DNA from 3 places in the Virgibacillus salexigens genome. Region 1 is predicted to be linked to each of the others. Evidence: riboswitches for the same ligand, from Rfam matches in the RefSeq annotation. Region 1 holds a riboswitch; each other region holds the start of a gene.
The links. A riboswitch is a leader RNA that binds a small molecule or an ion and turns the genes downstream of it on or off. The one in region 1 is predicted to bind S-adenosylmethionine.
Positions count from the first base shown of each region.

Region 2: it holds a riboswitch for S-adenosylmethionine, as region 1 does, so the genes downstream of both, BN990_RS00450 (methionine ABC transporter ATP-binding protein) here and BN990_RS04985 (5-methyltetrahydropteroyltriglutamate--homocysteine S-methyltransferase) in region 1, are expected to answer to the same signal.
Region 3: it holds a riboswitch for S-adenosylmethionine, as region 1 does, so the genes downstream of both, BN990_RS17775 (sulfite exporter TauE/SafE family protein) here and BN990_RS04985 (5-methyltetrahydropteroyltriglutamate--homocysteine S-methyltransferase) in region 1, are expected to answer to the same signal.

Region 1 covers NZ_CCDP010000001.1:1,099,743-1,111,445, forward strand. Annotated here, with positions in the region: gene BN990_RS04945 (M14 family zinc carboxypeptidase) at 1-1,151, shown strand, start outside; gene BN990_RS04950 (ArsR/SmtB family transcription factor) at 1,326-2,012, opposite strand; gene BN990_RS04955 (isocitrate lyase/PEP mutase family protein) at 2,128-2,970, shown strand; gene BN990_RS04960 (PTS transporter subunit IIBC) at 3,458-5,122, shown strand; gene BN990_RS04965 (endonuclease/exonuclease/phosphatase family protein) at 5,123-5,932, shown strand; gene BN990_RS04970 (glycoside hydrolase family 13 protein) at 5,949-7,607, shown strand; gene BN990_RS04975 (Na+/H+ antiporter NhaC family protein) at 7,738-9,153, opposite strand; gene BN990_RS04980 (hypothetical protein) at 9,342-9,758, shown strand; SAM riboswitch class I at 9,850-9,956, shown strand; gene BN990_RS04985 (5-methyltetrahydropteroyltriglutamate--homocysteine S-methyltransferase) at 10,036-11,148, shown strand; gene BN990_RS04990 (hypothetical protein) at 11,501-11,703, shown strand, end outside.
Region 2 covers NZ_CCDP010000001.1:87,911-97,977, reverse strand. Annotated here, with positions in the region: gene serS (serine--tRNA ligase) at 1-1,143, shown strand, start outside; gene BN990_RS00475 (FecCD family ABC transporter permease) at 1,301-2,344, shown strand; gene BN990_RS00470 (FecCD family ABC transporter permease) at 2,356-3,372, shown strand; gene BN990_RS00465 (iron-hydroxamate ABC transporter substrate-binding protein) at 3,419-4,402, shown strand; gene BN990_RS00460 (ABC transporter substrate-binding protein) at 4,452-5,402, opposite strand; gene BN990_RS00455 (NAD(P)/FAD-dependent oxidoreductase) at 5,428-6,486, opposite strand; SAM riboswitch class I at 6,686-6,791, shown strand; SAM riboswitch class I at 6,930-7,033, shown strand; gene BN990_RS00450 (methionine ABC transporter ATP-binding protein) at 7,097-8,128, shown strand; gene BN990_RS00445 (methionine ABC transporter permease) at 8,118-8,768, shown strand; gene BN990_RS00440 (MetQ/NlpA family ABC transporter substrate-binding protein) at 8,789-9,607, shown strand; gene BN990_RS00435 (M20 family metallopeptidase) at 9,633-10,067, shown strand, end outside.
Region 3 covers NZ_CCDP010000002.1:980,960-992,662, forward strand. Annotated here, with positions in the region: gene BN990_RS17745 (NADP-dependent oxidoreductase) at 1-166, opposite strand, end outside; gene BN990_RS17750 (type 1 glutamine amidotransferase domain-containing protein) at 206-892, opposite strand; gene BN990_RS17755 (MerR family transcriptional regulator) at 987-1,373, shown strand; gene BN990_RS17760 (DinB family protein) at 1,486-1,959, shown strand; gene BN990_RS17765 (LysM peptidoglycan-binding domain-containing protein) at 2,361-2,882, shown strand; gene BN990_RS17770 (DinB family protein) at 3,078-3,536, shown strand; gene BN990_RS17775 (sulfite exporter TauE/SafE family protein) at 3,575-4,462, opposite strand; SAM riboswitch class I at 4,577-4,683, opposite strand; gene BN990_RS22095 (hypothetical protein) at 4,979-5,131, opposite strand; gene BN990_RS17785 (hypothetical protein) at 5,631-6,086, opposite strand; gene BN990_RS17795 (hypothetical protein) at 7,051-7,395, opposite strand; partial or broken gene BN990_RS23220 (PadR family transcriptional regulator) at 8,011-8,164, opposite strand; gene BN990_RS17800 (sialate O-acetylesterase) at 8,200-9,048, opposite strand; gene BN990_RS17805 (hypothetical protein) at 10,023-10,541, opposite strand; partial or broken gene BN990_RS17810 (YczE/YyaS/YitT family protein) at 11,244-11,703, opposite strand, start outside.

The sequences.
Region 1 (11,703 bases):
CAGGGGATCAAGTATTATTAATAAATGGTAATATACATGGAAACGAAAAGAGTGGTCCTGAAGCACTTGTACAAATGCTTGAAACACTCGGAACCAGTGATAGTACCTTTGCTCAAGCAATTCGTGACGAAGTTACAATAGTTGCCGTGCCTAGGCTTAATGTCGATGGTGCTGACATAACTCAACGCCAGAATATTTTCTCATGGAATGATGTTATGAATAAGTATCCACAGCTTAATGGTACTACTCCATCTTGGTACTATAGTGAAACGAACGGCGGATTTGACGTTAACCGGGATTTTAACCCGAATTTGAGCTACGAACCAGAGGTTGCGGATTTACCTGGTACAGGGGCCGATCCTGGTTTTTTCCTAACAAATGAATCCCGCATCCTTAGAAACGTATATCTGAATTTGAAAGATGAGTTCGGTGAAGTTGAGGCTTTTGTAGATCTTCATCATATGGGAACCCCAGAAACGAATAAGACCGGCGAGGATGTCACAATCGCGATAGACTATCCACCACTGGGGCCGGAAGATAGTACAAAATATGCGGATTGGCCAAAATTGGATCAAGATAAGTCTAAGCGATACGCGTTAGCTGCTGCTCTTGGGGTAAAGGAATTTTCGGATAGGGAAGAGCCAGGAGTTGCCCGTTATTTGCACCCTGAGGAACGTGACTTGCCTGGACAGGCTAGGTCTTCATTTGCTCTTAATGGAACCGCTACGGTTCTCTTCGAAATGCCAGGGCAACAACCTGAATATGGATATGATCAAGCGTTAATCGATCGTGTGGAAAATGGATTATGGGGCATTGCTACTCGTATGGCTGATGGGTCTATCGACCAACTAAATGGTGATCAATTCCTTCGTTTGCCAAAGTATTGGACGGAGCGTTCATCTGATATGAAAATATTAGTTGAACGATTTTTAGAGGAAGGAAAGATCGAGAACGAAAGTGCTGCCCATTCATTATCTATCCATTTGATGATGGTTAATATTTATGAGGAAAGAGAAGAAGGTGAGAAGGTTGTTAAGCATATGAGGAACTTTAAATTACTACTTGATCATCAAAACGAAGAAGGATTGATTGCTGAAGATGCATATAACAGACTTCATGATGATGCTGATTATTTAATTGAGAAGTGGTAAGCTTTTATAAGAAGGTGTAGCAATATAAGGTAATCCATATAAAGCAAAAAAACATAATATGGATTACCTTTAAGTCTTTCTTAAATAGTAGAGTTGCGTTGGATCAAGCTTTACGCATTGCTTAATCCTTTTTGCACTCTTTCGTTATATAGAGACAACCTGTGAAAAAGGAGTTTAAATGCTTAAGTTAAAGTATCTTTTGAGCTCTTTCTGTCCCTTATCGGTAATCGTAACGGCACGACTTAAAGGTTTTCTGCTAATCCAATTCAATTCAAAAAGATGAGAAGTTATGGCCTGACCTAAAGCACCAGCAAGATGATGATGCCGTTCACTCCAGTCCAAACAAACACGGGAGAAGGAACGACGTTCTTTTCTTAGATCCGCAAGTTCCAATCCGAAATCCTGAAAAAACCGTTCTCCATTAGAGGTTACCTCAAATTCTTTTTCTCCTTTTCGCAAATAACCCAAATTCACCATCGATTCAGTTAATGCTACACCTAACCGTCCTGCTAAATGATCATAGCACGTTCTGGCATTACGAAGGGCGATTGTTTGGCTAGACTGTTTTAATGAACGCACTTCGGGTGGTTTTGAAATAGTAAGAAAAGATTCTAAAATACATGCAACCTCTCGACTTGCCAGTTGATAATAACGATATCGTCCATGCTTTTCGACAGTAACAAGGTTCCCCTTCACTAATTTTGAGAGATGAAAACTGGCTGTCTGGGGTTTAATGGCAGCCATATAGGCTAACTCACTTGCTGTATGAAAACGCCCATCCATTAAACTAGTTAGAATCATTGCTCTTGAAGGTTCACTAAGGAGAGAAGCAACTTCGGCCACATTTGGATTCACACTCATTTGTATTCATCTCCTTCTGCATTCCATATTTCGATTATAGTTGAACTATCCATAGGTTACAATAATCATAGATTATAAGTGATTTCAAATTTAATTCATGAAAAGGGGTTTTTTTATGGATCAAAACCATCGATCTTTAAAAATGAGTAACTTTCATCATCTACATCAGCAGTCATCCAGCTTTGTTCTTCCAAATGCGTGGGATGCCATTAGTGCTAAGATGTTTGAAGAAAGTGGATTTGAAGCGATTGGAACGACAAGCGCTGGTATTGCCGCTTCATTGGGGTATAAGGATGGAGGAAATATTCCACTGGAAAAAATGATTGAAGTCATTCAGTTGATTACAAGTTCTGTGAATGTCCCCGTCAGCGCAGATATTGAAGCAGGATACGGAGAAACCATTAAGGAGGTTTTAGAAACAGTAGAAAAAATTATAGCTACTGGAGTTGTTGGGATAAATATTGAAGACGGTACAGGCAAACCAGATCAACCACTATATGATCTATCCTTTCAAAAAGAAAAAATTGCAGCTATCAAGGAACTTTCCTATGCCACTGATGATGCTTCATTATTTATAAATGCTCGTACAGATACATACTGGCTCCATGTTGGAGATGCAACAATGCGATTGAAAGAAACCGTTAGACGTGCTAAAGAATTTGAGGAAGCGGGAGCGGATTGTATTTTCGTTCCTGGATTAACAGACCAGACGATTATCCAACATCTCAGAGAAGAACTTTCCTTACCTATTAATCTATTGGCCAGCCCTGGAATGCCTTCTTTGACCGAGTTATCAGATATTGGCATTGAGAGGCTTAGTTGTGGGTCTGGCCCTTTTAGAGCAACTGTAACTTTACTGAAAACCATTAGTGATGAGATCATGGGTCAACAAACCTTTCATCATATGATGAATGACGCTATGCCCTATGACAAGATTGCTAACTTAGGGGGGAAATAATAAGATTCAAATCCTTTTATAACATTCTATAATGGTAAGTCGATTATGCTTATATGAGGTAATCGACTTTATTCTCAGGATACATATTCTATTTGAAGTTCAAGTAGTTTATTTGTCCCCTGCTATAGTAGTACCTCTGTACGCGAACTATCAGAAACGCTTTATGCATAAAACCATAGAAAATACTCTCAACATGTAACTGTATTTTCTCCTAAATGAACAATAATTACAGTCTGTTTTTTGATGAACATAAACAAAAAATCATAACAAGTACTTGACCTTCCATTGATTCTGCTATACTATGTTTATAGAATTAATGCAATCGTTTGCACATATGGTTGGGAGAATAGGATTAAATAAGTAGAATTTTGATAACGTATATGTTTTATTTTTTAGTAAAATGAAAGTGTTTTCAATTTTTTGAAAAACTAAGGAACCATCGATTCATTTGAGAAATCGTTTGCATTAATAATAAGGAGGGAGCAGCATGAGAAACATGTTTTCATTTGATTTCTGGCAGAAGTTAGGGAAGGCGTTGTTGGTTGTTGTGGCTGTAATGCCTGCAGCTGGAATTATGATCTCGTTAGGGAAAGTAATTGCAATGTCAGTGGAAGATATATCTTTTATCCTTATGATTGGACGAGTGATGGAAGATATTGGCTGGGCAATTATTAATAACTTACATATTTTATTTGCTGTAGCCATTGGCGGTTCTTGGGCAAAAGAGCGATCCGGAGGGGCATTCGCAGCTTTACTAGCGTTTATATTAATTAATCGAATTACTGGTGTTATATTTGGTGTTACCAACGATATGTTTACCAATCCGGAGGCGGCAGTTACTTCTTTATTTGGAAGTGAATTGGTCGTGGATAATTATTTCACTTCAATTTTAGGGGCACCTGCGCTTAATATGGGGGTATTTATTGGAATTATTTCCGGTTTTATTGGAGCGGCAATTTATAATAAATACTACAACTTTAGCAAACTACCACAAGCCCTATCATTCTTTAATGGAAAACGTTTTGTACCATTTGTGGTTATCCTGTGGTCGGTAATTATTGCTGTGATCATGGCTGTTGTATGGCCATTTATTCAGGGACTGATTAATGATTTTGGTATTTGGTTAGCATCGTCTAAAGACTCTGCACCATTTCTAGCGCCATTTGTCTTTGGGATGTTAGAGCGATTGTTGTTACCATTCGGTTTACATCATATGCTAACGGTTCCAATCAACTATACGGAGCTTGGCGGAACCTATACGATAATGACCGGAGCATCGGTTGGTGAAGTGGTAGCAGGTCAAGACCCACTTTGGTTGGCTTGGGTTTCTGATCTAGTCAATTTGCAAGCAGCTGGTGATATGCAAGCCTATCATACGTTGCTACAAGAAGTAACACCAGCTAGGTTTAAAATGGGACAGATGATTTTATCCAGTGCAGTATTAATTGGAGCGGCACTTGCAATGTATCGTAATGTTGATATAGATAAGCGTACAAAATACAAGTCCATGTTTTTCTCTGCGGGACTAGCCGTATTCATTACAGGGGTAACGGAACCGATTGAGTTTATGTTTATGTTTGCAGCACCAGTATTGTACTTTGTTTATGCTCTTATAGCTGGAGTAAGTTTTGCAATGGTAGATTTAATAGATTTGCGTTTACACTCCTTTGGGTTAATCGAATTGACTACTCGATTACCAATGGCAATCAATGCAGGGCTCATCGGTGATATTATTAACTTTGTAATTACTTGTCTTGTTTTCTTTGCAATTAGTTATTTCCTTTTTCACTTCTTAATCAGGAAATTAAACTCACCAACACCAGGTCGTGCCGGTAATTACTCAGAAGACGATGAAACAGAAGAGGAAAACAACAGCTCTACGCAAACAGCAAGAGCAAAAGATACGAAAGATACAGAAGTGAAAGAAGTTGTCCGCTTACTTGGTGGTGAAGCGAATATCTTGGAAGTAGATGCATGTATGACACGTCTTAGAGTCTCTGTAAAAGATGTAGATCAAGTTGCCTCTGAAACGGATTGGAAAAAGACAGGTGCAATGGGGCTTGTTAAAAAAGATACTGGCGTTCAGGCAATCTACGGACCAAAAGCAGATGTGCTTAAATCAAAGGTAATCGATTACCTGGAGGAGGAGTAGATGAAATTATTGACACTAAACTGCCATTCTTGGCAAGAGGAAGATCAATGGAAGAAGCTGGACATCCTTGCTGCATCAATTCATGAGGCTGCTTATGATGTTGTTGCTTTACAAGAAGTAAGTCAATCTATTGTATCGGAACAAGTAACAGATCGTTTGAAAAAGGATAATTTTGGATTATTACTTGTACAAAAGCTAAATGATTTGGGATCAACTTATAAATATACATGGGCGTTCTCACATACTGCTTATGATCAATATGAAGAAGGGGTTGCTTTATTGACAAAGTGTCCAATTCTTGACCAAACAGAGTTCTTGGTAAGTCAAAGTGATGATCCAGAATTTTGGAAAACACGTAAGGTGGTAGGATTGACCATTGATCATCATGGGATACCATATGCATTTTATTCTTGTCATATGGGATGGTGGCAGGACAAAGAAGAGCCGTTTCGTTGCCAGATGGATCAACTCGTTACAAATGTAAATAAACAGATTCCACATTATCTAATGGGCGATTTTAATAATGCGTCTAATATAGAAGCGGAAGGGTATGCCTATGTGCAACATTTAGGTTATAATGACACCTTCCAACTGGCAGGAGAAAAGGATAGTGGAATTACTGTAGCTGGTGAAATTGCAGGTTGGGAAAAGAATAACGAAAATAAACGAATTGATTTTATTTTTACGTCGACAAAGGACAAGGTACGATTGTCGCGTGTGATATTTGATGGTATCAATAAACCAGTGATTTCCGATCATTTCGGTGTGGAAGTGACGATAGAAAATGGAACGATGAATGGAACTAGTTAAATGAAGGAGAGGGACGATGAAAAAACTATGGTGGAAAGAAGCGGTAGCCTATCAGGTCTATCCTCGCAGCTTTATGGATTCAAATGGAGATGGAATTGGTGATATTCAAGGAGTCATTGATAAGTTAGATTACCTTAAAGATTTAGGCATTGATGTAATCTGGCTAAGTCCTGTCTATCAATCCCCAAATGATGATAATGGGTATGATATTAGTGATTACCAAGCCATTATGTCTGAATTTGGCACCATGACAGATTTTAATCAATTATTGGAAGAAGTACATCAGCGAGATATGAAATTAATTATGGATTTAGTCATTAACCACACGTCGGATGAGCATCCTTGGTTTATGGAGTCAAGGTCCTCAAGAAATAATCCCTATCGTGATTATTATATATGGCATGAAGCAAAAGGCAATCGAGAGCCCAATAATTGGGAATCCATTTTTGGGGGATCGGCCTGGGAATATGATGAACCAACCAATGCCTATTATATGCATGTTTTTTCTCGTAAACAACCTGATTTGAATTGGGAAAACCCGAAAGTCCGCCAATCTTTATATGAGATGGTGAACTGGTGGTTAGATAAAGGAATTGACGGTTTTCGAGTAGATGCCATTTCGCATATTAAAAAGGCTCCAGGTTTTCCGGATATGCCAAATCCGGAGAATAAGAAATATGTACCTTCTTTTGATGGTCACATGAATCAGAAAGGTATTCATGACTTTTTAGCGGAATTAAAGCAGGAGACATTTGATCATTATGATATCATGACTGTTGGTGAGGCAAATGGGGTGACAGTAGATGATGCAGATCTTTGGGTTGGTGAACATAAAGGGAAATTCAATATGGTATTTCAATTCGAGCACTTGGATTTATGGGGGAAAAGTGCGTCTGGTGGATTAGATATTCACGCATTAAAAGAGACATTATCTAAATGGCAGAAAGGGCTTGAAAGCGACGGGTGGAATGCTCTTTTTCTGGAAAATCACGATCAACCACGCTCGGTTTCAAGCTGGGGAAATGATGATCGATATTGGAAGGAATCAGCAAAAGGGTTGGCTACTCTTTACTTTCTCATGCAAGGAACACCATTTATTTATCAAGGACAGGAAATTGGAATGACAAATGTCCAATTTGCGTCCATTGATGATTATAATGATATTTCCATGAAAAATTTATACGCAGAAGAGATGGCGAATGGGAAAAATCATCAAGATGTGATGGAGATTATTTGGAAAAATGGGCGAGATAATTCAAGAACACCAATGCAGTGGAGTAGCCAAGAAAAAGCAGGATTTACTACGGGTACCCCTTGGATGAAGATCAATCCAAATTATAGAAATATCAATGTTGCTGCACAGATAAAGGATCCAACATCCATTTATCATTACTATAAACAGCTCATTCAATTAAGAAAACAACATCCAGTCTTTATTTATGGAAAATATGATCTTTCTTTAGCCGATCATGATAAGGTATACGCGTATACAAGAACCGATGGAAATCAACAAATGTTCATTATGGTGAATTTATTTGAGGAGGAAGTATTGGTCAGCATTACAGATCAATCATCAGCGAAGTTGTTACTAAGTAATTACGATGTAGATAAAGAAGAACAATTGGAGCAATTGGTATTAAGGCCTTATGAAGCTAGGGTTTATCAACTAATTTAAAAAAGGCGAAAATTCTTTCTAGGCTGTCGGAAAAAAGTCTCGACAGCCTGTTTACTTAGAATTTTCAAAGAACCTCCTTATAATCAGATAAGGTAAAGAATATATTCTATAAACGGAAAACATCTTTATCTTAACCGATAAAAAATCCCGCTATTAGGTATAAGACAGCTGCAATTCCAAGCCCAATGGAAACAATCTTTAATTTATACCGTGCATAATCAATTAATGGAACTTCTAAAATAGACGCCGTCGTAATGGTTGTATCGCCAAGTGGAGAGGTCATGGCACCAAATGATCCACTTGCAAAGACGGCACCAACTGTCATTGGCAGTGAAGCTCCAGTGGAAGCTGCTAGAGCAACACCAAGTGGCATAAATATCCCCCACGTTCCAAAAGATGATCCGAGAAAATAACTAACGATCGATCCGACGATAAAAACAATAGCAGGGATTGTAAAGGCTGGGAGAAAAGAACCTAGTGTTGCTTCAATAAATTGAGAGAAACCAAGGTCCTCCGTAACAAGCGAAAGAGACCATACTAAAACGAGAAGGATGATCGCTTCCATTAATTGATTTCCCCCATCATAAAAATGATAAATCGTTTCCCCTAATTTTTGGTCACGAATCATGTAGAAAATAAATGTGATGATTAACGTAATAAAAACAGCAAGCAGGATGACGAAAGTAGCATCAGCTTCAGCAAAGGCATTGAACAAGCTAGTAGCTCCTTTTTCCACCCCATCCTGCCACAATAGAAATAAGGTAAGTCCAAGTAGTAAAAACAATGGGACAATTAAATTCCAAGGTTGTGCCTTTACCATTTCTAATTCTTTTTTTATGCTAGCACGATGATGTTTCCCTTCTTCCCCGTCTTGCGGACCATTATTTGTCTGTTTCTTTTTTGGCTTTGACCAGAAGGTCCAAATCAATCCAATAATTAGCATGACGATGGCAAAAAAGTTGAAAGGGATACTATATAGGAAAACTTGATAAGCATCTGCATTCAAATTATGTTTTTGAATACCGCCCTCAATCAGTGAAACCATAAACCCAACAAATGCTGTTGCTACAGGTAACAATACAATAACAGAGCTGGTTGATACGTCCATGGTAAAACCAACTTTCCAATTTGATATATTGACTTTTTTCAATAAGGATTTAATCACAGGACCAATCATCATAATTCGAAACATTGGCATCATAAAGGTAAAGGGGAGAGTTAACCAAATGACCGCTAGAAGCCCGCGTTCAGAGTCAATTTTGTTACCAACCCACTCCGAAAATCCCTTCACACCACCAGAGATTTGCATCATGCCGATTAATCCGCCAAATAGATATAAAAAAGCGATAATATTAATATTTCCTGGATCAGCCAAGGTAGTTACGATATAGCTGACCGTCTCCTTTGTCCCGTCCAAAATACTGAATTCTAATAGAAAAGCTCCTACAACCAGACTAAGTACTAAACCAGGAAGAATTCGTTTTTGCCAGATCGAAAGTCCAATAACAATAATAAATGGAATTAATGAAAGCCATGATTGTTCCATCAGATAACCTCCCTTATCGCCTTATAATGGAATTTCATAATAATGAATGATCTCTCTTGTTACCATGTGTTAAATCATCCTTTTTCATGCGTGAATGGAAGAAGGTATATCCTTAACTAATAAGAGATGTTACGCTTAACAAAGAAAAACTGTTATAAGTTAGTTATATGAGGAGAGTGACTGCATGGATGAAGAACTTAAAACGTTACTTACAAGAACCAATCTTTACACCGTTGGTTGACCGATTTGTCATGTTTGGATTTGCCGTTGCTGGTGCTTTTGCAAGCATTTATTCATCTGAGCATATGCCATTTTTGGAATTGCTTCATTATTTACTGCTGTTTTTATTAATTGCCATGCCCATCCTAGAATGGATTGGAACAAATTGGAGAGAAAAAAGAGGAATTAAGGAGGAGTCGGTACGATCGCCTCAATATGCCGATAAGATTATAGCTAATTTGTTTGTTATTTTATCAATGATTCTAGGTATCGTTAGCTTAGGGATAAATCTACTTGCTGAATCGTTTAATTGGCGCTGGATGGTGTTTATGTTAGTTGTTGTATTATTTAGCTTTTTCATGCGATATATCCTTATAAAACGTTGACGTCAACTAGAAAATAAATAAAAAAATTGTCAAAACCTTTTGCATTTTTATTGTGGAATTGCTATGATAGATATTAAATATTTAAAAGGAATTCTTATCAAGAGAGGTCAAGGGACTAGCCCGTAGACGCCTCAGCAACCTGTTTGTGAAGACAAGGTGCTACTTCTAGCAAGTTTAGTTAAACTTGAGAGATAAGAAGATGACACCGTTTATTACAGCGTCTCTTCTTAGCTAGAAGAGGCTTTTTTATTACATAAAAAATTAGGGAGTGGATAAAATGGCAACAAAAGTAGAAAAAAAAGCACCATTTAAAGGGGATCATGTAGGAAGTTTTTTAAGACCTGATCGGATTAAGCAAGCTCGAATTCAAAAGGCAAGTAGGGAAATCACGAACGAACAACTCCGAGCCATTGAAGACACGGAGATAATTAAATTAGTTGAAAAACAAAAGAAAGCAGGGTTAAAGGCAATTACAGATGGGGAATTTCGTCGTGCATGGTGGCATTTTGACTTCTTAGAAGGTTTGATTGGAGTTGAAGAATTTGTACCCGAAGCAGGATTGCAATTTTCTGGAATTCAAACAAAAAAACGTGCGATTCGTGTCACTGGAGAAGTAGACTTTAGTGAAAACCATCCTTTTCTTGCAGACTATAAGTTCTTACATGAAGCCGTCGGAGACCAGCATGTTGCGAAGCAGACAATCCCAAGTCCGAATATGTTGCTAGTGCGAGCTGATATAGAAACAAATGTCTATGAAAATATGGAACAAGTGATTCCAGATTTAATTAACACATATCAAAAAGCAATCCAAGCTTTTTATGATGCTGGTTGTCGCTACTTGCAATTAGATGATACTTCTTGGAGTTCATTTCTTTCAGATGAGGGCAGGGAATCGCTCCGAGAAAAAGGTTTTGATCCGGAACAATTAATGGAAGTCTGTAGAAGTGTTATTAATGAATCCATTGCCGAACGTCCAAACGATATGTTAATAACGATGCATATTTGTCGTGGTAATTACCGCTCACACTATTTCAGTACAGGATCATATGATGCGGTTTCAGAAACTATTTTTGGAGGATTAGATGTAGATGGGCTTTTCCTTGAATTTGATGATGATCGATCGGGTGGCTTTGAACCTTTATCTTATGTGAATAGAAACGACCTTCACGTTGTATTGGGCTTGGTTACATCAAAATTTGCGGAGCTGGAAGATCCAAACTTGGTTAAAAAACGTATTGCAGAAGCCGCTACGTATATCCCTTATGGCCAACTTTGTCTCAGCCCTCAATGTGGATTTGCGTCAACCGAGGAAGGAAATAATTTAACAGAAGAAGAGCAATGGAAAAAAATACGTCATGTTGTTGAGATAGCGGAAGATGTATGGCAATAAGTTTAGAGGTTCCTTCTTGTAAGTAATTAACTAAAGGAAAATCCAAATTATTATCCGAATATACAAGTTATATTCGGGTAGTTTTTTTATTGTTCATTTTCTTCATCATGATTGCGGTTGAAAGGTATGGAAATGAATGCATCAGCTTGGAGAGCGCTCGCTTTATCTATTTTCTATCCCCTTAAAATAACACCAAAGCTTCTGATCTTTTGTTAAAACCCTATTATTTGCCTAAGTATTAATAGATTCTATCATCATTTTCTTCTAACTTCCTCTATCAACCTATGCACTGACTGAATTACATCATAGGATGATCTTGCAAGATAAACAAAATTTAAAGGAGGAATTTAGTGTGGCTATTACCGTACCAGTTCCAACACTAGGTGATGTTATTGTATTAACGTATGAAGGTGATCAAGTAGAAACGGGATGTACAGCTCCAGGTGAAGATGCTCCAGAAGTCAAAAACTTCTCGGTTGAGCAGGGGAATCTTTATATTATTGGATGTAATAACTTCCCAATTGGGGGAGGCACCGTAGCATATATTGTGGATGC
Region 2 (10,067 bases), 1.0 Mb from region 1:
ACAGAACAGCTGAAAGCAGAGCGAAATGAAGCTTCGAAACAAATATCTGTTTTAAAGAGAGAAAAGAAGGATGCAGAGCCTGCAATTAAAGAAATGCGTGAAGTAGGTGAAAAGATTGCTGCATTAGATAAAGAATTGAAGGAAACAGAAGAACAATTAGAGCAAATAATGCTATCGATTCCTAACATTCCACATGAGAGTGTCCCTGTTGGAGAGGATGAAGATGATAATATTGAAGTACGTCAATGGGGGGAAATGCCGACCTTCTCTTACGATGTTCAGGCTCATTGGGATATCGCATCGAATCTAGATATATTAGATTTTGAGCGAGCGGGTAAAGTTACGGGAAGTCGCTTTGTATTCTATAAAGGACTTGGTGCACGTTTGGAACGTGCTTTATTGAACTTTATGATGGACCTACATGCCGATGAACATGGGTACGAGGAGATGCTACCTCCTGCAATTGTAAACCGTACAAGTATGACTGGTACAGGGCAGCTCCCTAAATTTGAAGAAGATGCCTTTAAATTGGTGGATTGGGACTATTTCATGGCACCGACTGCAGAGGTTCCTGTAACCAATTACTATCGTGAAGAAATTTTGAAAGTCGATGATTTACCAAAGAAATATGTGGCCTTTAGTAATTGTTTCCGTTCAGAAGCAGGTTCTGCTGGACGTGACACCCGAGGTTTAATTCGTCAACATCAATTTAATAAGGTAGAGCTTGTTCATTTTGCAAAACCTGAGGATTCTTATGCTACACTTGAGGAATTAACCGGCCATGCAGAAAAGGTGTTACAAAAATTAGAACTCCCTTATCGAGTAATGAGCATGTGTACAGGTGATTTAGGTTTTACAGCAGCAAAGAAATACGATATTGAAGTTTGGATTCCGAGTCAACATACGTATAGAGAGATTTCTTCTTGCTCTAATTTTGAAGACTTTCAAGCAAGACGTGCTGGAATTCGTTTCCGTAGAGAAGCAAAAGCAAAACCGGAATTCGTGCATACATTGAACGGTTCAGGTTTAGCAATTGGTCGTACCGTTGCTGCTATTTTAGAAAATTATCAGCAAGCAGATGGTTCCGTTGTCGTACCACATGCATTACGTTCTTACATGGGTGGGAAAGAAGTAATAAAATAAGGTATTACATCCCCTTCTCTTAAGAGTGGGGGATTTTTATTTCATTTGATTTTCAAAAAATATAGACAAAGTACATAAGGATTGCTACTATATTAATGATAATGATTATCAATATCATTAATATAGTTAAGGTTCTCCTAAAGGAAGTGGATCGTATATGGCAGAAGAAAATCGCTCCTCAGATATACATAAACCACATATAAAAACAAGGCCATTGCCAGCTACGATCATTTTAGTAGGTGGTATCTTAGCAACATGCATTAGTTTAGTGGTATCTATATCTGTCGGAGCAGCGGATATAACATTTATGACCGTTTTGGAAGCGATTTTTCGATATGATGCTACGAATACTTCTCATTCGATTATTCAAGAACTTCGTTTGCCTAGGTCTTTGGCAGGTGTATTAGTTGGGGCATCATTTGCTGTTGCCGGTGCGATGATGCAAGGGATGACAAGGAATCCATTGGCTGATCCAGGAATTCTTGGAATTAACGCTGGGGCTGTTTTTATGGTAGCTGTTTGTTTTGCGCTTTTCCCAAGCTTATCCTATAATGGACTAATTTTGTTCGCATTTATTGGTGCAGGAATAAGTGTCGTACTTGTATTTGGTATCAGTTCAATGGGAAAAGGATCAGTAACACCGATCAAAATTGTGCTTGCGGGGGCTGCCGTAACTGCACTATTTACTGCACTCAGCGAAGGTATTGGTATTTATTTTAATTTAAGTCAGGATCTAGCTTTCTGGTTTGCAGGCGGAATTGCCGGTGTAAAGTGGACTCAATTAAAGTTGATGTTTCCGTGGGTTTTGGGGGCACTCATTGTTGCTATGTTTTTATCCAAATCCATTACGATTTTAAGCCTTGGCGATGATGTAGCAAGAGGTCTCGGGCAAAAGATAAAACAAATACGTGCATTGGGTTTTATTGTTGTGCTATTGATTGCAGGAGTGGCTGTTGCTGTGGCGGGGCCAATTGGTTTTGTTGGATTGATTGTTCCGCATCTTGCTCGATATTTTGTTGGAGTAGATTATCGACTTATTATTCCTTGCTCTGCTGTCATTGGAGGATTGCTAACTTGTTTAGCAGATATAGGTGCTCGTATGATTAATGCACCACAAGAAACTCCGATTGGGGCTTTATTTGCTTTAATTGGCGTTCCTTTCTTCCTTTATGTTGCTAGAAAAGAAGGGAGGAATTTATAGTGCGTTTTCTAATGCGAGACAAGGCTGATCAGCATCGAACAAAAAAGCGTGTCGCTATTATTTTACTATTTATCTTGTTAATCGCAATCACATTTGTTATTAGCGTAAATGTTGGTGCTATACATCTCTCTCCTGCAGAGCTATTTCAAACCATTCTAGGCAATGGAACCGACCAGCAGGAACTTATCTTATTTGAATTTCGTCTGCCGCGTATTATTATAGCTATGCTGGTTGGGGCAGGATTAGCTGTATCTGGCTGTATCCTGCAAGGTGTAGCTCGTAATCCATTAGCAGAACCGGGCATATTAGGGATCACAACTGGAGCAGGCTTAATGGTTGTCTTAGCGCTTGCCTATATTCCACCTGATCAAAGTCTTCCAGTTGGAGTCATGCCATTTTTATCTCTAGCTGGCGGAATTGTAACTGCGATTATTATTTATCTGCTTTCGTTTGATAAACATAATGGATTAATGCCCAACCGTTTAGTACTTAATGGGATTGCTGTAGCAGCAGGTTTAAATGCTCTTTTAATTGTAGTATCTTTACAACTGCCTGAACAACAATATGATGTGTTGGCAGTATGGATGGCTGGTCGTATATGGGGGGCTGATTGGCGATTTGTTCTTACCTTATTACCATGGGTACTTGTATTATTACCATATATTAGTTTGAAAGCACGTACATTAGATGCCCTTACATTTGGAGATGAAGTAGCAACGGGATTAGGAGTAACGGTAGAAAAAGAGCGATTAAAGGTGGTAGCTGCCTCAGTAGGCTTAGCTTCTGCTTGTATTTCAGTTAGTGGCGGAATCGCCTTTGTAGGATTGATTGGTCCACATTTAGCTAGGAAGTTAATTGGTCCCACACATCGTTTTCTTATCCCATTATCGGCGATTGCTGGAGGATTGTTACTATTGGCTGCAGATACAATTGGTAAGGCGATCCTTCAACCATCAGAAATACCAGCTGGCATTGTTGTAGCTATTATTGGTGCACCTTATTTCTTGTATTTATTAAGTCGTTCGTAGTACGAATAGTGTTTTAAAAAAATGGATAGGAAAAGGAGTTATGTGGATGAAGCAGTTACGTATTAGCTTCGTTTGTCTGTTTGTTTTAGTATCCCTTGTAGCTTGTGGATCTAGTAATGAAGAGGGAAAAGTCAATCAAGAAGGAGAAAGTGACACAGCAAATAAACAGGAAATATCTGATGAAACCCGTGTTTATAAAGGACCACAGGGGGAGGTAGAGATTCCTGCTAACCCAAAGCGTGTAGTGATAGCTGATCAAGATTATGTTGGTTATGCTTTGGCATTAGGTGTTACGCCAATCGCAACGACAGGTTGGATTTTTGAAACACCTTACTTCAAAGACCAGTTACAGGATACAAAAAAAGTAGGTGATAAAACATCCATTAACATGGAAGAGGTTATTGCTCTTGACCCAGATTTAATTGTCACTTATTCAGAAGATAAAAATGAGGAATTATCAAAAATCGCACCTACTGTCTTAATACCTTATGCAACTTATGGTTATCGCGATATGTTAACGGAGTTTGGGAAGATTCTAAATAAAGAAGAAGAAACCAAAGATTATTTTACGGCGTTTGATAAGAAGATCGAAGAAAAGGAAACAGAATTAGATGATGTCATTAAAAATGATGAAAAAGTAGTTATCTTAGAATTAGCTGAAAAAGAAATGTATCTATTTGGTGAGTCTTACGGTAGAGGTGGAGAAATCATTTACAATGAACTCGGTTTAAACGCACCAGAGAAGGTTATTGAAGTTACAAAAGAAGAAGGCTGGGCTTCGATCTCATTGGAAGCTGTGCCAGAATATTTAGAGGAAGCAGATCATATCTTTATGGGTGTCCGTGAGACGGAAAATGGGGACACAGAGGAAAGAAAATCCGATGTTACCTCATTAACCATTTGGGAGAACTTGCCTGCGGTTAAAGACGGAAATGTATATGAATATGAGGTTAACAATATGTATTTTACGGATCCAATAGCTTTAGAACATCAATTAGATTTTATTGTTGATAGTCTAAAATCAGAGTAAACGTATGATCATAAAAAACCCCTTCCACAAAAAGCGAAGGGGGTTTTTACTACTCTTCTTGTTCTTTTCGTTCAATAATTTTATCAACAAGCAAACCAATTTGTTCTTTTACTGCGATTGGGTCGTATCGATAGAAGGTATCAAAATCATTATAAAAGATTTGATCTTGCTTATTAGCATTTAAATTTTGCCATACAGCTGAGTCTTTTAAATCTTTAAGAGCAGTTCCTTCATTTTCTGGATCGTAGGAAGTTAAAAACATATAATCAGCAGCGTATTCTGGAAGTACTTCTAACGATATTTGTTTCGTACTTTCACCACCTGCGTTCTTTTCAGGCATTTTTAATCCAAGGGCATTGTATAAGGCTTGCCCACCTCTGCCAGCATTTTCACCAAATGTCCATAGTTCACCTTTATTGGTCAGCTCATATATCCCAAATGTATCATCTGAGTCAATAATACCCTCTAATTTTTTTCTACCTTCTTCGGCTTCTTGATTAAATTCCGTCATAAATTCTTCAGCTTTTTCAGGTGAACCGACGATATCACCAAATAGATTAACTGTTTCCTCAATATCAGATGTTGTACCGTAAGGGATATGAATCGTTGGTGCAATTTTAGATAATGCCTCATAATTATCATCATACATGACAACAATTAAATCTGGATCTAATTCTAATACCTTTTCCTCATTTAATGGATAGCCGACATCTGTAGCATCTTTTAGAAGATCTGCGATAAATGGATTATCAAACGCGGTCGGTTCCACTCCGACTACATTTGCTCCTACAGAAAGTAATTCTCCACCATAGTAATCGGTAACAATTCGTTCCGGATTCGATGGAATTTCAACGGTACCTTTGGCGGTTTCGAATTCACGCGTGCTATCTTCTTTTTCTTGGTTACTCTCATTTTCTTCGGCGTTATTGCTCCCACTACATGCTGCTAGGAAGGTTAATAGAATAATGAGCAATACATAGATAAATTGTTTCTTATTCATTCGTGTACTCCTTTTTAAACATCGTTTAAGATGATGATTGGTATAAATGCTTCAAAAGTTCTTTGTTTTTCGCATTAAATTTAGCGTTATGAGAAGATACTCTTGCTTTGGCAGCTGCATCTGGCTCTAGTAATAATTTGGCTTGGTTAACTGCATTAGCTGCGTCTACAAAAGCCCCTGCAATTAAATGAACTTTACCATCAAAGGCTAGTATATCGCCAGCAGCATAAAGCCCTTCAACGGATGATGCAGATTTAGATGTGCCTTTTACAAAGAAATCGTTTTCTATTTCAATATGAAGGGGGCTTTCTTTAATAAAGGTTAGTTCCCTTTCATAACCGTAATTAATAATTAGATCATCTGTTTCTAATCTTATTGACTCGTTGATTTCATGGTTATGAATACTTACCGCGTCAATTAGATTTCCTTCTTGATTTGCATGCAACTTCTCTATCGTTGAATTGAGATGAACATGGACGGATGAATTCATTAATTGCTGAATTTGGGCCTCATGACCTTTAAATTCATTTTTGCGATGTACAATATGTACTTGATTAGCAATAGGCTCAAATTCATTTGCCCAATCAATTGCAGAATTGCCTCCACCAGAAATAATAATGTTCTTTCCTTTAAAATGTTCAAGGCTTTGTACCGTATAGTGGAGATTGGTTACTTCAAATCGATCTGCTCCTTCAATATCGATTTTAATCGGATTTAAAATACCACCACCAACAGCGAGGATAACGGTTCTACTTACATATTGATTCCCAGAGTTAGACGTAAGGACAAATAACTGATCTTCATTCTTTTCGATTTTTGTGACTTTCTCATTTAGAACGATTTCTGGATCAAAAGTCACAGCTTGTTCCGCCATTTGATCAATTAATGTTGCTCCAGTTACTGGGGTTAATCCGCCAACATCCCAGATCATTTTTTCAGGATATACATGTACTTTACCACCTAGTTTCGGTTGATATTCTATGATGCGAGTGGATAAGTCCCGCATGCCGCTATAAAAAGATGCATATAATCCTGCTGGTCCGCCACCAACGATCGTTACATCTGTTATATCTGAATTTCGCATATAAGTACCTCCTCCATTTATGATAATGAGAATCATTATCACTAATTTTATTATACAGAAATTTTAGAGGAACGCAATAAACGATAGGTAAAATTACATAAAGGAAAGCGGAAAATTTTAAAATTTTTTCAAAATAGTGATTGACAGAATGAAAGAAGCGTAGTAATCTAATAATCATCATAATTATATTAACGAATACTTCTTATTCAGAGAGGTGGAGGGAATTGGCCCTAAGAAACCTCGGCAGCGGACTGTTAAAAGTACTGTGCCAAATCCAACAAGCTACTGTGCTTGGAAAATAAGAAGAGAGCGCCACATATGGAATCTCTTCTTGATTAAAAGGAGGGATTTTTCTTTTGTAAACACCTTTAAAACCGATTCATCAAGGATTGTATGATCGATCGTGAACACAAAATGTTTACATGTTCATAAAATTTTAATACTTCTTATCCAGAGAGGTGGAGGGACTGGCCCTAAGAAACCTCGGCAGCGGACGATTAAGTACTGTGCCAAATCCAGCAAGCGAATGATGCTTGAAAGATAAGAAGAGGGTAATGGATAGCCTCTTCTTTGATGAAGAGGCTTTTTTATTTAGAAGGGGAGTGACAGCATGATTACGTTTGATCAAGTAACAAAAATATATAACGGCAAAGAACAGCAAGTAAAAGCATTGGATCAGGTGAATTTACAAATTGAAAAGGGAGAAATATATGGTGTGATTGGTTTTAGTGGCGCAGGAAAAAGTTCTCTCATCCGCTGTGTAAACCTATTGGAGCGACCAACTTCTGGGAAAGTAATCGTAGATGGTCAGGACATACTCAACCTTTCAGCAAAGGAATTAAGGGAAGCAAAACGAAGCATTGGAATGATATTTCAACATTTCAATCTATTAAACTCGAAAACGGTGTATACCAATGTGGCTATGCCTTTATTATTAGCTAATATCCCAAAAAATGAAGTGAAAAAGCGAGTTGACGATTTATTGGCATTTGTAGGACTAGCGGATAAGGCAAATAGTTATCCTGATCAGTTATCAGGAGGGCAAAAACAGCGTGTTGGAATTGCACGTGCATTAGCCACAAAGCCAAAGGTGTTGTTATGTGATGAAGCAACGTCAGCACTCGATCCAGAAACAACCAAGTCGATATTGCAATTATTAAAGAAAGTAAATGAAGAATATAATTTAACGATTTTAATCATTACTCATGAAATGGGTGTAATTAGGGAAATTTGCGATAAAGTGGCCGTTTTGGATAGTGGAAAAGTGGTGGAAGCTGGTTCTGTATTTGACGTATTTTCCCAACCTCGAACAGAGATAGCCAAAAATTTTGTACGTTCCGTGATGCATGATGAGATACCGGAATCGGTTTATCAACTCGTAAAAGCACAAGACGAACGACATCAGATATACCGTATTGTATTCGTTGGATCTTCAGCAGGCGCTCCGTTACTATCGCAAATAGCTAAGCAGTATGCTGTCGAAGTGAATGTTTTATTTGGGAGTATTACGGAGTTACAAGGTATTCCTTTTGGCAATTTAATTGTCAAATTTGATGGAGACGAAAAGGAAATTAACCGAGTGATCATGCATATTCACCAACAAGATGTCACGATAAAGGAAGTGTTAGCAGATGTTAGTTGATAACCAACAAATTGTAGCAGCATTATGGGAGACAATCCTAATGGTTGGTATTTCTTTACTTTTCTCCTTTGTGATAGGACTTATATTAGGAATTCTATTAGTGGTAACAAGGAAAGGACATTTATGGGAGAATAAAGTGGTTTTTACGGTTTTGAACGCATTTATAAACATCTTTCGATCAATTCCATTCATTATACTTATGGTCGCTGTCATTCCGTTTACCAGATTAGTGGTTGGCACATCAATTGGTACTGCGGCAGCAATTGTCCCAATGATTTTGTATGCAGGTCCCTATATTGCTAGATTAATTGAAAACTCTCTATTGGAAGTTGACCCAGGAGTAATGGAAGCAGCTCAAGCAATGGGGGCAACACCGTGGCAAATTATTATTCGTTTCCTTATTCCAGAAGCGTTAAGTTCTTTATTATTAGGTATCACTATTGCAACCATTGGGCTAGTAGGCGCATCTGCGATGGCAGGAGCTGTTGGCGGTGGTGGTCTTGGTGATCTAGCAATCACCTATGGATACCAACGCTTTGATACAACGGTGATGCTGATTACAGTTGGTATTCTTGTCGTTATGGTTCAAGGACTGCAATCAACCGGTAATTTCATTTCTAAGAAAATAAGAAGAAGATAAGATAAAAAGGAGCGAACAGCATGAAAAAATTATTTGTGTTTTTAGCACTTATTCTATCAACAATCGTTATTACTGCTTGTTCTAGTAGTGATGCAGCTACAACAGTAAAGGTAGGGATAAGCGGATCCGACACAACCATTTGGGAATATGTAGCCAAAAAAGCAAAAGAGGAAGGGATAAATGTAGAGATCGTCCGATTCTCTGATTATGTGCAGCCAAATCTAGCTTTAGCTGAAGGTGAAATTGATGCAAATGCTTTTCAAACGGTATCTTATTTTGATGCCTTTATAAAGGAGCATAATCTAGATTTAACACCAATTGCCACGACCGTTATTGCGCCAATGGGATTGTATTCTGAAAAACATGATCAACCAGAGGATATTCCAGAAGGTGGAACGATTGCCTTAGCGAAAGAAGCGACAAACATGGGAAGAGGTCTCCTTCTTTTAGAAGAAGCTGGTTTAATTAAGTTAGAAGAGGGATTTGATGGCAATGGGTCACTAGACAAAATTGTTGAGAACCCAAAAAACCTTCAGTTTGAATTATTAGTTGCTGGTCAAACCCCTCGTGTATTACCAGATGTGGATGCTTCGATAATTAATAATGGTATTGCTGTTGATGCAGGATTTAGTCCGTTAGATGACGCTATCTACCATGAAGATGAAACAGCAACCCCTTATATAAATATCATTGCCGTCCAAGAGAAAGATAAAAACAATGAGGTATTAAAGCAATTAGCGGAAATTTATCAAACAGAGGATGTTGCCAACTTTATAGAAGAAGAACGAAATGGAAATTCTATTCCTACATTTGTTCCGTTAAGTGAAATCGGTCATTAATTAACAAAAAACGAGGTGAGCAAGGATGACAGTTGCAATTGATCGAACAACAAAATTAAAGAAACAAATTGCTGCGTATATTGATGCAAATTCAGAAAGATATATAGGAATAAGCCATGCAATCCATGAAAATCCAGAAATCGGAAATCAGGAAGTTTACGCAGCAAAAACACTAACTGATATTTTGGTAGAGGAAGGCTTTGAGGTAGAAAAGGATATCGCAGGACATCCAACTGCCTTTATTGCCAGAAAAACGGGGAAAAACAAAGGACGTACAATCGGTTTTTTAGCAGAATACGATGCATTGCCGGGTATAGGTCATGCTTGTGGCCATAATATGATTGGCAGCCTTAGTATTGCTGCTGCCATTGGTCTTAGCAAAGTCATTGATGAGATTGGTGGTGAATTGGTAGTACTTGGGACACCGGCTGAGGAAGGTGGGCCAAATGGCAGTGCGAAA
Region 3 (11,703 bases), on a different contig from region 1:
CGTCAGACATTCTCCCTCTCATATAGGGATCTACAGACACATATAATGTCTTTAATAACAACTGATTTTCTTTAGGCTCTCCTACTGCTACCTCTTTAAATTGAAAAGTGTTATCATCTGGTAAACCATTCGGTCGTTCATGTAAAATAAGTTGCTGTTGTTTCATCTTCATCCTCCTTATAAAATGAAATATTCCAATAGATATTTACCCGTTCTTTAACTGATTTAATACAAGAACTGCCACGTCTTCACTTGACGCAGGATTTTGGCCAGTTATTATTCTCCCATCTTCTATAGCATACGCATCATAGGCTTTTTCTGCCTTGTGATAGTTAGCCCCGCGTTTGACAATTTCATCTTCGGTAAGAAATGGGACATATTCATCTACTCCAGCTAGTTTTTCTTCTTCATTGGAAAAACCTGTTACCTTTTTATCTTTAATGAGAAATTCATTTTTTTCATTCTTTATATTAAGCAACCCCGCTACACCATGACAGACGGAAGAAATAATTCCTCCATTTCTATAAATTTGTTGACTTATTTTTTGCAACTCGTGGTTCTCAGGGAAATCCCATACCACCCCATGGCCACCAGTAAAATAAATAGCCGCATAGTCATCAGGTCTTACTTCCTCGGGCTTCATGGTAGAACCTAACTCGTTCATAAACGTTTTGTTTTGGTACCAATCCCAATCTACCGGTTCTGCCATTTCTAAACTATGAGGATCAATTGGAGTATATCCTCCCTTAGGACTGACGTAATCTACTTTATATCCCGCTTCTGTTACCTTTTTAACAAAATGAACCGCTTCACCTAGCCATAGGCCAGTTGCCCGGTTTAGATCTGGATACTTCTCAAAACTGGTTACGACAACAAGTATCTTGTTACTCATTTCTATCCCCCTTAACGTTTAATAGTTGATCATCTTCATCATATCCGTTAAAGTACACTTTAACGCAACTATAATGCCTTAAGGAGAAATAATAATGACCTATTATTCTATTAATGAAATATCAGAAATGACTAACCTGTCCCCGTCTACACTACGCTATTATGAAAAAGAAGGTTTAATTCCTGTCATTGAAAGAGATAAAAATGGCGTACGTGTATATAATGAGACGAATTTAGAATGTATTCAGTTTATTATGGTACTTCGATCTACCAATATGCCTATTATCGATATTAAGCAATACGTAAAATTATTTCATCAAGGGGAAGAAACCATCCATCATCGAAAAGAGCTGATTCAAAGCCATAAAGAAAAAGTAGAAATAGAAATTGCCGAACGAAAAAAATACTTGCAACGAATTGAATGTACGCTTGATTACTATGAAGCAATGGAACGTCGATCGCGACGAATGAAAAGTTCTTAATATTTCATCATCATACCGTCCTCTATAGATATAATCTCTTACTATCTAGCAGGAAAAAAGGATAATAATGACGAAATGACTAACAGAGATCATGAATATGGGAGGGTTTTTCTTGGAACAAACCATTTTTAAACATATGGAAACCGTACGCAGCATTACCGAACAGGCGATGAAGAAAATTCCAGAGGAAACGTCGGACATTATTCCGAAAGGTTTTAACAATAATATTCGTTGGAACTTCGGACATATCGCATTTATACAAGAAAAGCTTGTCTTTGGTCTTTTAAAGGAAGAAATGAACATTCCTAAAGACTTTGGACGTTTTTTTGCTGCTGGAACGAAACCGGCAAACTGGGAGGAAGCACCACCTTCATTTGTAGAGATTGCTGAGGTCTTGACGGAACAAAAAACGAGGATAGAATCCTTTATTGAAGGGCGTTTGTATGAAAAGCTGCCAACGCCATTTACAAACAAGGCAGGAGTTACGTTTTACACGGTTGGTGAAGCATTTTTATTTAGCTTTTACCATGAAGCATTACATATGGAAACAATTAAGCGAATACATCGATCTATTTCTTCTAATTAACCTTCTAGATTATGATATTGGTAAATATTCATCAATCGTCTTTATTTGGTACGTCCATGATACAAACTCATCATAAAAGCTTTCAACTGATTCTACAGCATCTCTTATCAGATTTGATTAGCATGGGCCCGGAAGTTCGCCGGGCTCATGCCTTTTTATTATTGTTTTTAGTAAAAATAATAATAACCACCTTCCCTTAACTTCCGCAATTAGAACCTTCACCTAAACCGGGACCACTTATTAGGAATAGCTCTTTTTATCATCGATACCCGAACCTACATTCCCTATTAAAATTCGATTACAATTTTTCAATTCTATTAAAGTCCGTTGGAAAAGTAGATTGATATACGAAAGCATATAAAAACATTCCAGTTTTTAAAACAATTAATGGAGGTATTAAGATGAAGTACATAACTTTAGTAACATTACTAACCTTAGGTTTATTTTTATTTTCTACCGAAGCACATGCTAGTGGAAAGTATACAGTTGAATCGGGAGATGCCCTATCAAAAATTTCAATGGATCACAATGTAAGTGTGGATGAACTACTTAATTCAAATCCTGCTATTACCGATCCAGATAAAATATTTATTGGTCAAACGCTAACCATTCCGGATGTGAAGGGCGAAACGTATACAGTAACAGCCTATACAGCTGGCTATGAATCAACAGGGAAAGAACCAGGTGACCCTGGTTATGGTATAACAGCTTCAGGCGCTGAAGTACAAGAAGGGCAAACGGTTGCTTGCCCGCCAGACTTATCCTTTGGGACCAAAATTTCCATACCATATTTTGACAAAACATTTACTTGCGAAGATAGGGGTGGAGCAATTACAGGAGATAGATTAGATGTTTATATGAATGATTTAGATGATGCATTAGAGTTTGGAGTGAAAGAATTACCAGTTCAAATAGTAAATTAATACTTCGTACAACTTTCCACGGATTAGGAAATTTGTTGGGCATGAGTTCACAATCAAATCGGACTCATGCCTTTCATTTTTTGTAACCTTTTGCTTCCTCTCCCCTCCTTTGCCTTTATCATTCTACTTCTATTGCTGAAATCTTCCGATAACTTCCAAATATGTGTTATGATACTAAAAAAGGAGGTACGTTTAATGACTCCAAAGGAATTACTATTATTACAGCTGAAGGCTGTCCATGATACGGATGGCTGGTTTGTGTCCTTCCAAACTGCAGTGAAGGACCTGACAGAAGAAGATGCTTCCAAGATAAGCATGGATGAAACCAATAGTATTCGGGAGATTATCAATCATTTAATTTACTACAACGAGAAACATCTAAACCGCTTTAAACAAATGGAGGACAAGGATCATCCATTACAAACAATCAAGGAAACATTTCATAATAATGAAAATCATTCCTGGGATGCAGCGCTTTTAAAAATCGACAGCCTATACTCCGAATGGGAAAGCGTAGTGAAAGAATCGATACACCTCCATGACTGGGAAGAAACCATTGCGCATATAACCATGCATAACGCATACCATATTGGACAAATTGTTCACATTAGAAAACAGTTTCACTTATGGAATGATGGAAGAGGAATAAACTAAGATACCCGCCAAAACCTACTCGGTGGGTATCTTGGTTGCTATCCCGCATTTTGGAATTGATTGGCTGATTTGCTATTTCTTCGAACCACCGTAACAATCGAAATAATCCAACCGATAATCATTATTGCATAAATAATTGTAGTTATATTAGAAGCAACAGCTATCTCTGTTAATATCGTATTGGCATTTGTTAGAATAATAAAACCTCCTACTAATACGCCAAGGATAAAGGATGGGATTTTCCGAACAAGCCAAGCAGCAAGTGGTGCTGCAAATACGCCACCAATGACAAACGCTAACACCCAAATCCAATTAATCTGCTCCCATCCTAAAAACATTACAAAGCCTAACGTAGCAGAAATAGTAATACCAAATTCGCTTGTATCCACCGTACCAATTACCTTACGAGGCACTGCTCCTTTTCGGGAAAGGAGCACAGGGGTATTTATTGGCCCCCAGCCACCACCACCTACGGAATCAAAAAAACCCGCAATCATAGCAAGAGGATATAAAAAACGATGCTTCAATTGCCGATGCTTCCCATTCGATCCCGTATCTGTCTTTATTATTAAAAAACGGAAGAGGATATATATCCCTAAGAGAAGCAAGAAGCCAGAAATATAAGGCTTAATCAAATCTCCAGGTATACTACTTAAAAAAGCTGCCCCACAAAACGCACTTATCATTCCAGGAATCATCAAGCGAAATACAATTCCTTTATCGACATTGCCAAATTTATAATGGGAAATCCCCGATGCCGCTGTAGTAGCAATCTCCGCCATATGAATGGAAGCTGATGCGATTGCAGGGGCTACTCCATATGCTAGTAGTAAAGACGAGGATGTTAAACCGAATGCCATTCCTAACGATCCATCAATTAATTGGGCAAAAAAACCAACGAGTGAGAATATGATTAATTTTCTCAAGCTGCAACACACTCCTTTTAATTAAAGTATTCCGATCAATATAGTATGGTTTATAATTAAAAAAATTTTAAGCCCTTATCCTTCAAAGGACAAGGGCTTAGGTATGATCATTTACCCTCATCTTTCAGACAATTTGTCTGCTGGACTTAGCACCTTCATCTCTAACATGAGGTTGCTGCGGGATCAAAAGACCAGATTCCTCCCCCGACTCTTTATAAGGAAATAATTGTATATCATTTTAATTTAATAATCACTTTATAGGAGCTTCCCAGCTTTGTCAATAGCTTTTGCAGAATTTTTAAATAGGTTCGCATACATTGCTTACATCAGTGATAGCTATGAAGAAAGCTAGTTGACGTAAGGTATCGATATTAAAATCCCTCTTAAATCGCAACATGCATTATATAGAAACATCCCCTTCTATTCCCCTTCTTTCTTCAATAAAATGACCATTATATCGAAGAGATAATATAACACCTCTAAAAGCAACAAGTAGGCCGTAAAATAAAATTCCGATTACACTCGACCCGTCCCAACTCCCGGCTCACGAATTTCCCCCTTACAGGAAGCTAATCTGTCACTATAAAATTCCACATCATCAAATGAAAGACCAATGTATTTATCTATATCGCATACCCCTGAAGAAAGATTACTATAATAACTCAACATATTCATAGCCCCTTTATGCTGGTCGATGGACCAAGTTCTTATTCAGGATAAGTACCCGTTTGATGAATACTCCATTCATAAACTTACATCTTTAAGTTAGGGAGCAAATTAAAGGTGATAGGTATCAAAAAAGTTGTGAGTGATACTACTAAGCAAGTTATATTTATTATTCTGTGTTTCAGATCCTTTGCCTTGTAGATTTCTGTTGCAGAAAGTATTGTTCCAATTAACGAAAGAGTAGTAACTACTGATACAATTACCAGTAAGATAAAGGCTATACCTTTGGCAGGAATCATATTCCATAAAACTACAAACGATGTGATGCCAATCAATATTAATAAAGCAATCAACACTGAATATCTACTTGGGGTTCTCATTAATAACACCCTTTCTCCTTTGATAATCTTGATACACTTTATAATAAATGGCATTAGCCTTTCTTATGAATAATTGATTGATAGAATTATATGTAGGTAACTGTAAAATATCAAAGTGTTTATTATAAATTATTCATTCTGACGATTTCTCCTATATTAAATCCTAACCAACCCCCGATTAACGGGAAAGTATCAGAAGGAAAATCTAATTTTACTGAGTCAAAGTTGATCATAAACAAAAGCACCGTAAAAATAACGCTAATCATACTGATGATGACAGCCTCTGTCATTGTTTTTCGCTTCCAGCGCCTCTCTCCCCTGTGATCCCTGTCAAAAGCCTGGACAAGCCTGTTTGTCTTTGTACCAATCATCTTTCCTGTCTTAAGGGTATATAATGTATGCGCTGCCATAATCCAAAAAAACACGCAACAAAGAATTAAAAAAGCTAAAAACGTTCCACCTGTCTTTACATAATAAGCAAACAGAAGGAATAAAAACAGCATCCCAAAATTGTATTGGATTAACTGCTTCTTTTTTAAACGCTTAACTTCTTGTATATCCCATTCTGTTTCATCCATCTTATCCTCCCTTTCTATACTGACCCTGATTATCTCCAAGTCTCATAACGGCAATCGTGGATGCGACTATAAGACCGTTCATCCATCTGTTAAATTCAGAAGGGTAGCCACCCTCTTTTAATCAGTCATAAGAAAAGCATCTTCTAAATCCATGGAAAGCGCCGTTGACTCTAATAGGTGATGCATCTGTATTCCTGTTTTGTGCCTGTTTGTTGAATAAAGCAATTAGCTAAATTCATGATGTAGTTTGTTTCTTCTTGAAAATTATTATTTCAGTTAGAATAGCAATAAATGACATTATTCCTATACCTATAACAGCATATTTCAAAGCCGTTCCACTGTTATTCGTAATAAGATTATTTATCGTTATGATTCCCACTAATATAGCCAATCCAAACTGTTTCAGAAATTTATTATTTGTGTGGTTCTTTAAAGTCTTAGTAATGACTAAAAATAGGGATATAGCTGACAATGTTAGTAATACAATCATCTTTCTTCACCTCTTTCATTCCTAAGTGTTTTTAAATGATCCGATCGAATTTAATCCCTATTATTCTTTTTTTCGCTCAAGAAATTCCAGACACACTATACAGTCCAAAAACAAGATTACTAATAAACCCATTAAGAGTAAACGGGTAGTATTTTATACTTATCAGCAATAAGAAGAAGCGTTAACAAAACAGCAGTTATAAATATGGGTAAAAGAATCCAATAACGCTTATTTTCAAAGATTTAAAACTAAAAATACTTTTCAAGATTTCAATACCAGACATGTGATATCTTCCAATAATTTACCACTGAGATTTAAATGAAGCATCATTTTCAGGCTTGCATCTATATTATATGTTAGAATGTTTCACTTCTCAGAATCGCATCAAATGCTTATTCAACTATCTGGTCCTTAAGACAAAATTATTAGATTTTAAAATATAAATTAAATATTTTAATTAATTCTCAGTATGTATTAATTATTACTCTTAGAAAAATCGACCTCAATCTCTAAGTGCTCTCCTAGAGGCTCACCACTACCATCCACAGGTGAATCTATAATTAATGTTGCCTTTTTAATATCTTGAGCAGTAGATTCTTTCAACCTAAATGTAAATTGACGAAGGTAACTTCCATTATTATACTCTTGAGTATTTTTAAGTATAGACATATTAACAACACTGCTCAAAAATTGGAATGGTTGTTGAATTACTTCACCAGTATCCGTTGAAAGATGAATATTTTCTTCATTATTAAATGTACTATCATCGTCTACTTCTTTATTTAATTCAAATCTCACTTGAAAATTTATTATTTCCATCGACTTATAAGTGTCCTTATTGCCTGACCTAAAATCTTTTGTTATACTTCCTTTCACTGTTTCTGCGAATTCAACCGTTATTGTAATTGGCCCTGTTTCATATGTACCAATATCATTTATACTTTTGTACCTGTAAAATTCCCCTCCGCGTCCGGATTCTAGGCCAAATTGATGTTCTTGTATCAGAATAGGATTGCTCTTTTCCTGAGATTGACTTATATTCTCCTCTTATTGCTACACCCACTAACAGCAATTAGAACTATAAATAATAAAATATGTGCATACTTCATGTTTACCTCTCTCTTAACCTATGATATATGAAAAAAATTAACACAAACCTAAATAACTGTCCTATATCTCTCATTTATATAGATGTATCTTGTTTATGCTTTCTAAAAGCCTTTAATCCTTTTATCAAACTACTCATGTATAAGATCATAAGAATAGCAGCAACTACAAAGAACCTAACATCATTGGCTAATATAGAAAACACGAATAAAGTAAAAGAAGAAAAGCATCATATATATTCTCATCTTAATATGTAAATCATTCAATAAAATTAAAGATGTTTCATTTTAATGAACTAAATCTGCATTCTTTTCTTTAAAAATGCGGCAATCTTTTTTCTTCTAACTGTTGAATATTATAATAAAGAAAACCTTTGGTATAATTGACTACAAATGATTTCGCTCATCATAATTGCCAAAAGTTCCTATCCATATAAACCTGGGTTTTCTTTTAACAAACCTAATATTAACAGTTGAATCAATTGATCCCTCCTCATCAAATGAGATTGATTTTGCTTTACTTACTTTCATTAATAGTGGAGACATTAATAGAGAACTCCTCAAAACTCAATTTTCCTAAGGCAAACTTCATACTTTGAACAAATATACGTTCATTTTTAGTTCGTTCACGTTTTGCTTCCTTTTCAATCCATCCATGCTCTATGTCTAAAATATCCAAAACATGCTTTTGTTTTGAAAAAGCTTCATAGTATCTCAACCCAAATTTTCTTTGGGAGATTGCATCAATATGAATACCATCTGGATTTGCTGTTAAGCCTTTTGATGTTACAAAATAGCAATTTTTTTCGGTATGAGCAACTTTAGATAATATCTGGTTTATTTGTTTATATTCTACAGCACTTTTTCCAAATCCGACCTCTCCAAGGTAATGTCCCAACTCACCGATAATAATCGGGATATTTGGTGCATTCAATTCTTCTCTCAAGTGTTTAAATAAAGAAAGCAATTTAGCTTCATACGTCTGATAACGTTCTCCGTAACTATCGCTTTCTCCTTGATGCCAAAGTATTCCCACTATTTCACTTGTTTCCATAGCGAATCTTGCTTCAGAAATTGCATGTCTTGTTAAAAGTCCATCAATTGACCACTCATCAATAGAGCTGCCTCCCTCGGCACATGTTATTAGCCCAATGGACTCGCCCGAATGATCTTCTGTCCAAGCCTGAGCAAAAGAGGCTGCAGGCCCAATACCAGATATGTGACGATCAAAATGAAGCGGTTCTGCCATCATTTGCCACCTACCGTTTCGCAACATATTTATGTCCTCATTATAAATCGGCGGTACATCCTCAATAAACCCTCTGCCTGCCATATTTGATTGTCCGATTAATAATATAGATTTCATAGAAAAACCTTCTTTCTTTGTATGCAATGGTCTAATTAGAATAAACGGGTTAAGCATATAGCTCAATTAGTCTTTTTGTCAAGTCAATTTTGTCATTATTCAATTATCTGGCCCTTTTGCAGAATAACTATATATTCCTTCTTTCACCATAAGGTAACTCTTTAGACTATCTATAGATTGTAAAGCCTCGTATCTTATTTTAATCATCGTGACGCTACTTCAACGACACATTCACAATAGATATGTATGTTAGGCTTTGAACGGGGTCAAGCTCGATCAAAGAAGTGTAGGTTTGAAATACTGCATATTATTTACCAAAAGAAGATAATACGATGCAAAGAATGAATGACTTTTTCAAGATCCTTTATTCGGAAAAGAAAGAAATACGAAAGAGAATCGTTATTTCCATTGTTGTGAAAACAACGATTAACTTCAACTAATCGATCCTCTCGTTTAATTTACGGGAAAATGAAAACTCGGTACAATAAATCCCAAATACCATTTGACAGGGCGACGCAGGTTCGCCTGTACCGGTTTTTTTGCTAACGAAATACCGCACCAATTCCGGAAAGGTGTCTATCATGTTTGACGTACGTATCAATGTCTAAATTTAGTCATGAAAAACCCTCTTTGTTCGATAAGAACAAAGAGGGCAAATTCTTGGTATATAAGGGTGATTAACGTTTTTATAGTCAAAATGTAGTCAAATGACAACAACAAACCCAACATAGGCAAACACTTAGATTAGCTATTTTTTACTAATCATGTTAAAAACAAAATTATTAGAGTGTTTTCAAGTAAGAAAGCCTTATTATTAAAAGGCTTTCTTTACTTTTTAGGTTAGATTTAAAATCATAACTACTAATATTAAATAAATCTCAGTATGTATTAATTATTACTTTTAGAAAAATCTACCTCAATCTCTAAGTCTTCTCCTAAAGGTTCACCACTACTATCGACAGGTGAATCTATAATTAATGTTGCTTTTTAAATTTTTGAATATTAGTTTCTTTTATTGCGAAGGTTATTTGTCGAGTATTATTGTAATTTCTAATTATAGGAATATCAATTGCACTACTCCTTAATTCTAGTGGGTGTTCAGACATTTCCTCACTATCCAATAATAGATGCATATATTCTTGATTAAAGGTGATATCCTCTATCTCCTGAGTTAATTCGAATCGTGCCTGAAAATTTATCATTTTTTCACCTTCAGGATTAACATCCTCATAATCGTACTTTTCATTATATTTTCCACTTACTATTTCTGCCGACTCTAAAGTTATGCTTACTGGACCTGTTTCATATTTACCGATATTATTTACTTTACTATGCCTATAAAAAGTTCCTTTATCCTCTAGGTTGAACTTATGATTCTTTATAAGAGTTGAATTACTCTGTTCGCCACTCTTTGATTCGTCCGAGTCCTCATTACTACAACCAATAAGTATTATTGACATTAAAAAAATAACAAGAAAAGATGGTAGCTTCATTTTAAACTCTCCCTTATGTACCATGAATCACAAAAATCTATCACAATTTCACTGTTAATTCAACGTGTATCATTAAATCTAAAACAAAAATAAGACTTATACATATTACCCACAAAATGAAAAAGGACGTTTCCGTAAAAGTAAAAACTTTATATGAAAACGCCATTTTAAGATTATTACGCTGAAAAAATAATATTAGCTTTTTGTTAGTTTTTAGTGCGAATAAGCAATATCCAAATCTAAAAACATTGTAAGGCTAAGGTTGCTGGGCGGTGATTTACATCATGCCGCCCATACTTGACCTCGTTTTTTTAAGTTTCTCTCGCATTCGTTTTTATTTATCATAATGCATATTTTATAAAACATAATCCACATTAAATTCTTCTTATTTTGCTATTTTATTTTTCTTCGTTAGTTTTATGTTAGTTTCTAAAAACTAACATAAAGTTAAAAAACCACCATCTTTTTATATTCATTAATTATTATGAAAAGTTTTATTCGTGAGGTGCGGAAATTAATATATACGGAAGGAATGATCAAATGGAATTAAAATGTGATAGGTGCGGGAAAAATCTGAGTTTAAATTATTCGCTTATTCAACTAACGGGCCATTATCTGGAAGACTTGATTTCGAGATAACCCAGAAAAAGCACTCTATATTGAATGCATTCTTTCTCTCAAAGCTTTTTGGTGTACGAGGATTTAAGAGGCTTGCTCCAGTAACTTTTTAGTACATGACATAAAGTAGTTCAGTATTAGACCACTTAAGCAGACGATTAATAAAGTGCCAACACCAATTGGTCCTTTAAAAATCATGGCCATCATTAAAAATATTAGGTAAATTAATGATCTCGAAGAAAATATATTGGTTCTGGTTAATTCTTGTATGATTAACGTTAACCGGTCAACCGGAATCGGTGCAAAATTTGTGTTCAGATAGATGGCAGTACCTAATCCTATAACAACTAAGCCGATTCCAAAGTAAACAGCTTTGCTGTACCATAGTTCAGGTGTGTGAAAAGTATCTAATAAAAAGAGCCACATATCGATACTAACCCCCGTTATAAATGCTGTTAACAATCCCCAAACTTCTGGTTTTTGTTTTTTTAAAAGTGAATTACACCCTATTAATATCAAAGCAATGATTATTTCCCAAGTACCG